Regions from separate parts of the Virgibacillus ainsalahensis genome, predicted to be linked through region 2. Evidence: predicted binding sites of a transcription regulator. Region 2 holds the regulator's gene; the other holds the start of a gene.

Region 1 (3,441 bases), 550 kb from region 2:
GCGTGAAACCTACAATCGAAGTTTCACAACCTGAGTATTTTTACACCAATCCTGTCCAAATTGAAGAGCCTCTGACTTATGATCAAACGGCTGAAGCAATCGGCAATATTCAAAAACTGTTGACTGGATTGGGTTATGATCCGGAACGTACGGATGGTTATTTTAGTAAGGAAACTGAAGAAGCAGTAAAGGAGTTTCAAGCTGATAATGACCTTGAGACAACTGGAGAAGTGGATGAAGAAACAGCTAGTATAATCCAAACGAAAGTTGTTGAAAAGATCCGCGATGGGGAAGATGATCAGCAAATGGATAAAGCATTAAGTGAATTATATTAATAATTAAATCCGCGGGTCGCCCTCGCGGATTTCAATTTTTAGCAGAAAAAGACATAAATCATGCAGGAGAAAATTCGACAAGTATCGAATATATTAAAAGTATGAGTTATATTAAGAAGGTGATAGTCAATGACACAGGTATGGGGTGTCGAAATCCTGCAAGGCATTGGGAAGGTATTTTTGAATCCGTTGCTTTATTGGATTCTCTTATTAGTCATTCTGACAGGTTATAAGCGAATAAAAAAAGAGCGAAAGCATTTTGGTATTAAAGTATTTGATCTATTTTCAGAATGGAAAAACACGTGGGTTCCTTCAATTGTGACCGGTATTATTGTTTCAGTTGCAGCATTAGGCATTGGTATGGTATTTACATATGAAACAGTTCTATTGTTGAGTATTGTCATTATTATCTTGAGTTTGACCTTAAAATTCACATTACTCTCAGCAAGTTATACCATTGGAATAACGTATGTATTGCTTTTATTTTTGCTGGCATTTATGGAGAATCAATCGTACATTAATACAGACTTGTTTTCACAAATAAATTTTACCGGTTTGGTCATTTTATTGGGAGTTTTTTTGCTGGTTGAAAGCATACTCCTTAAAAGGGTAAAACGTAATGAGACATTTCCAGAACTTACTGCTGGAAGTCGCGGCGGATGGGCAGGACAGCATCATATCAGGAAAATGAGTATCATTCCATTTTTTACACTTGTACCGGCAGGCATGATTACGCCTTTTGTACCGTTCTGGCCATATTTTTCGCTGGGTGGTGAATCCTATGGTATTTTGCTTGTTCCATTTTTAATTGGTTTTGATTATAAAGTGATGGGAAGTATGCCACAGCAAGCAGCAAGAAAATTGGGAAGGTCGACCCTGTATTTAGCAGTGACCGTTCTGCTTTTAGCAATTGGTAGTGTATATGTATCCTGGCTTTCACTCTCTGCTGTGCTAGTTGCAATTATAGGCAGGGAATATATAAATTATAGGCAACGTTTGAAAGATCGTTTGGAACAGCCTTATTTTCATCAAATACAAAATAGACTAAAAGTACTTGGGGTCATACCGGGAACTCCAGCACACCGGCTTGATATCCTTGTTGGAGAAACAATTTCAAAAGTTAATGGAAAACGGGTAAGTAATAAATATGAGTTTTATCATGCATTACAGGAAAGTGGAGCCTATTTTAAGCTTGAATTATTGGATGATTCCGGTGAAATGCGATTTGTGCAAGGTGCATTTTACGAAGATAATCATCATGAGTTAGGTCTTATCTTTACAACTGCACCGCATCGTTCTGAAAAGCAATAATTCATAAAAAGCCGCTTTACAGCAGAAAGTGGCTTTTTATGTATTTATTTGCGGTTCAGCCAAACATGAATGGAACAGTTGGTGGCATTAAAGTAAATAATTAAACGATAAATAAAAAGGAAGCCTTTTATCTTTGATTCATTGATAAAAGGTTTTTACATATGAATGATTTTTTTCTGAACGTTAAGGGTAGTATGTTTGTAGAGCTGAAATGCAAAACAATCGAATATTCGTTCGTGGTTATGTTAAAATGGATAATTATATATGGTAAACTAGTGATAGATGAGATCGGAGGCTTGCGTTGTGGAAGAAAATAAATTTGAACTAGTGTCAAAATATGAGCCGGCCGGTGACCAACCGAACGCAATCAAAGAAATTACAGAAAAAGTAAAGGCCGGACAGCGGCATCAGACGTTACTTGGTGCAACAGGGACAGGTAAAACATTTACCATGTCAAACGTTGTCCAGGAAATAAACCGGCCAACATTGGTCATTGCCCATAACAAAACACTGGCAGGGCAATTATACAGCGAATTCAAGGAATTTTTTCCGGACAATGCTGTAGAATACTTTGTCAGTTTCTATGATTATTATCAACCAGAAGCATACGTCCCATCATCTGATACATTTATCGAAAAAGATGCAAGTATCAATGATGAAATCGATAAATTACGTCATTCCGCCACGTCCTCGTTATTTGAGCGTGATGATGTACTGATTGTTGCAAGTGTTTCCTGTATTTATGGGCTTGGTTCTCCTGAGGAATATGGAAGCCAGATGCTTTCAATACGAATGGGGATGGAAAAAGACAGGGACCAGTTATTACGTGATTTAGTAGATATTCAATATGCAAGGAATGATATCAATTTTCAGCGTGGTACCTTTCGTGTCCGCGGAGATTCTGTTGAAGTAATCCCTGCATCGAGGGAAGAGCGCTGTCTGCGTTTTGAGTTTTTTGGTGATGAGATTGACCGAATCCGGGAAGTAGATGCATTAACCGGGGAAATTATCGGGGATCGTGAACATGTAACAATCTTCCCTGCTTCTCACTATGTTACGCGGGAAGAAAAGTTGAAATTAGCTATAAAAAACATTGAAAAAGAGCTGGGAGAACGATTAAAAGAGTTGCGGAAAGAAAATAAACTGCTGGAAGCTCAGCGATTGGAACAACGGACCCATTATGATTTGGAAATGATGGAGGAAATGGGTTTTTGTTCAGGTATCGAAAACTATTCCAGACATTTAACACTAAGGGAGGCAGGTGCGACACCATATACCTTATTTGATTATTTGCCGGAAGATGCCCTGGTTATTATCGATGAATCACATGCCACATTGCCGCAGATTAGAGGAATGTTTAATGGTGACCAGGCAAGAAAACAGGTGCTCGTGGATCATGGCTTCCGTCTTCCTTCCGCGATGGATAACCGACCATTAACATTCCAGGAATTCGAACAAAAAACTCATCAGCTTGTTTATGTTTCTGCCACACCGGGCCCATATGAATTGGAGCATTCACCGGAAATGACAGAGCAAATTATTCGTCCGACAGGGTTGCTGGATCCAAAGATTGATGTTCGTCCAATTGATGGTCAAGTTGATGATTTAATCACTGAAATTAATAAACGATCAGAGCGAAATGAACGGGTGTTGGTAACGACCCTGACGAAGAAGATGTCAGAGGATCTGACGGACTACCTAAAAGAGATTGGTATAAAAGTAGCTTATTTACATTCGGAAATTAAGACCCTGGAACGAATTGAAGTGATCCGGGATTTACGGGTTGGAAAATATG
Region 2 (3,441 bases):
TGAAAATAGTAGTTATTGGTTCCGGTGCAATGGGAATGCTCTTTGGCGGCAAACTAGCGCTGCACGGATATGATACTACAATGGTTGATGTTGTTCCAGCTGTTATAGAAAAAATAAATAACCTAGGTTTATATCTAGAAGCTGATGATGGAGACCATTTGATTCCTATCAAGGCTGCGTTTGCAGAAAATATAAAAGAAGATGTAGATTTAGTCATTTTATTTACAAAAACAGTCTATTCAAGATCTGCTTTAGAGTCGGCAAAAAAATTTTTAGGTAGAGATACTTATGTGCTTACTCTTCAAAATGGACTAGGGAATATAGAATTAATCAATGAATATGTCCCAAACGATCACATTATTGTCGGAGTTACAAATCATCCAAGTGATATCAAGAGAATTGGACATATCAGTTCACATGGTTCAGGATATACAAAAATTATGTCCGCAAATGGCAAAGAAAATAAAATGCTATCTATCATTAATGACGCATTTCAAGATGCAGGTCTAAATAGTCAAATTGTTCCAGATATAATGGTATCCATTTGGGAAAAAGTTGCTTTTAATGCAGCAATTAATTCAACTACCGCTGTGTGCAGAATAACATGTGGAGAAATAGCTGTTACTGAACAAGGGAAACATCTTGTTTACACAATTGCAAAAGAAGCTGTTGCAGTTGCAAATGCTCACGGAGTAGCAGCTTCAGAAGAAACAGTTATAAATAATTTAACAACAATATTTAGAATTCATAAAAATCATTTTACATCAATGTCTACAGATATTGTTAACAAAAGGAAAACGGAAAATGAATTCATTAACGGTGGAATTGTAAAAAAAGCTCGAGAAGTAAATGTGGAGGTTCCTTATACTGAGGCATTATATGATTTAATTAGTACAATTGAAAATACATATGACATGCAAAAACTTACTACAGATACTGAAAAGGCTAATTAACCAACTTCGGAAAATAAGATAGAAATAAAGTATTCAAAGCATATTTTGAGAGTTAATGCTTTCAGAAAATTTAAGAATAGAAAACTTATTGTCCATGTGACTGTAGAAATTCAGTACAACTTACTATCGTTTCACTTCTATACATAGAGAAAATAAAAAAGCTGCCTGTCTGGCGGCTTTTTTAATGAATGTTTCGGTATAACCCAATAACCTTTCCAAGAATGGTTACATTATCATAGATTAAAGGGTCCATTGTTGCATTTTCCGGCTGTAGGCGAATATGATCTTTTTCTTTAAAGAAACGCTTAACGGTTGCTTCATTTTCATCGGTCATTGCAACTACAATATCACTGTTTTGTGCTATATTCTGCTGCTTTACAATGACCATATCACCGTTTAAAATGCCTGCTTCTACCATACTGTCACCATCAATAACAAGAATAAATAATTTATCATCAGGACTTGCACTTGAACTAGGTAAGGGGATAAATTCTTCAATATTCTCAACTGCAGTGATTGGGAGACCTGCTGTTACTTTACCAATAACCGGTGCATATCTTGCTTCTTCCTTAGGAATATTACTGTCCTCTGATAAATCCAATACCTCAATTGCTCTTGGTTTGGTAGGATCTCTTCTTATATATCCTTTACTTTCAATTCTTGAAAGATGTCCATGGACCGTAGAGCTGGAAGCAAGACCTACCGCTTCTGCAATTTCACGTACTGAAGGTGGATATCCCTTTTTACTGACTTCATCTTTTATATAATCAAGAATCAGCTGCTGTCTTTTTGAAAGCTTATTCATCTATCAAACACCTCGCACATATAGTATTTATTAATGATAGTTTACCATCTATGTTTCAAAAAAACAAACGTAAGTTCGAGAAAGAGATTGACAGGACCGTATGTTCGTGTATACTATAATCACGACCAGAACAAAGGTTCTAAAACTAATAGGAGGCATGTTGATATGTTTGAAAAAATAACAAAAACAGACGCATTTTATTTAGTTGCATTTATAATAATGTTAGGGTTTTTATACTTTGCTATGATAACCAGTTGATTGTTTATAAGAAGGAGTTTTTGTTGTGAACGTTATAATATATTGCAGGGTCAGTACAAATAAAACAGAGCAGGAAACATCATTGGCCAGACAAAAGCAGGAATTGGAAGATTTGGCGGTTCGTTATAATTTTACAGTAACGGAATGTATAGAAGAACAGGCGAGCGGATATGAGATTGATCGGGAAGGGATTTTTCAAATGCTGGATCACTTCTCTTCCGGTGATGCAGACTGTCTATTAATACAGGATGAGACGAGATTAGGACGTGGAAATACAAAGATCGCCTTATTCCATCAGTTGCAGAAATTAAATATATTAATATATACCGCTATACATGACGGGGAATTAGAATTATCTGAATCAGATTCGATGGTTCTGCAAATCGTCGGTATTGTGGAAGAATATCAACGAAAAATCCATAACGCCAAAATCAGGAGAGGAATGAAAAAAGCAGTCAGTGAAGGATACGATCCAACCAGAAATTTATCTAATCAGGATAAAGCATCTGGAAGAGAACGAATACCTTTCCCTATTGAAGAAGTAGTACGACTAAGAGCAAACGATCTTACATTTGAGGAAATCACAAAAACGTTAAATAACCTTGGATTTTCTGTATCAAAAGCAACTGTGCACCGAAGATTTAAGGAATTTCAAAATACTTGATTCTCATATATAGGAAGGGTAATATAAAAGTTCAGAAATAATTATGATTGAAATATTTCTGAACTTTTTTTGAAATTACGTCTCTATTAAGGAGGTTCCTATCATATGTTATCAAAAGAAAAAATCGAACGGATTAATCAACTGTCAAAAAAGTCAAAGGAAGAAGGGTTGACTGCTAAAGAAAAAGAGGAGCAGAAAGTTCTTCGTGAAGAATATTTAAAAAATGTTCGAAGTTCATTTAAAAACCAGTTTAAATCTATGACAGTAATGGACCCTGAAGGAAATGATGTTACACCTGACAAGGTAAAAGATCTACAGGACCGAAATAAAAAACATTAGAAAATATAGGGTTTAAAGCGTTACCATAATAAATTTATCACACAAGTCTTTTCATAACACTTGTTAAAGACAATGTTTCATTATAAAATAAATATGTGAAAAAATAACAAGTTAAAAATAGTAAAGGAGATAATACATGTCTAACAACATCGAACAGCAATCTATAAATACAATTCGTACATTGTCTATTGATGCAATTGAAAACGCAAACTCAGGCCATCCGGGCTTACCGATGGGAGCTGCACCTATGGCCTATACATTATGGACAGATTTTATGAATCATAATCCAAAGAATTCCAAATGGTTTAACAGAGACCGTTTTGTATTATCTGCGGGTCATGGCTCAATGCTTTTATATAGCTTACTGCATTTATCTGGTTATAATGTCACGATTGATGATCTAAAAGGATTCCGTCAATGGG

Evidence for each region. Region 2 encodes LexA, which represses DNA repair genes until DNA is damaged. Its sites were predicted from a motif close to CGAACATATGTTCG; they were not measured.
Region 1: uvrB (excinuclease ABC subunit UvrB) is a predicted target of LexA. The motif match lies at 1,870-1,883, and genes of this name have one in related genera.

The regions. Positions count from the first base shown of each region.
Region 1 is NZ_AP043943.1:1,072,301-1,075,741, forward strand. It holds gene ACZ427_RS04980 (S41 family peptidase) at 1-335, shown strand, start outside; gene ACZ427_RS04985 (PDZ domain-containing protein) at 465-1,646, shown strand; gene uvrB (excinuclease ABC subunit UvrB) at 1,950-3,441, shown strand, end outside.
Region 2 is NZ_AP043943.1:1,620,264-1,623,704, forward strand. It holds gene ACZ427_RS07725 (ketopantoate reductase family protein) at 1-953, shown strand, start outside; gene lexA (transcriptional repressor LexA) at 1,135-1,758, opposite strand; gene ACZ427_RS07735 (YneB family resolvase-like protein) at 2,042-2,680, shown strand; gene ACZ427_RS07740 (DUF896 domain-containing protein) at 2,786-3,019, shown strand; gene tkt (transketolase) at 3,156-3,441, shown strand, end outside.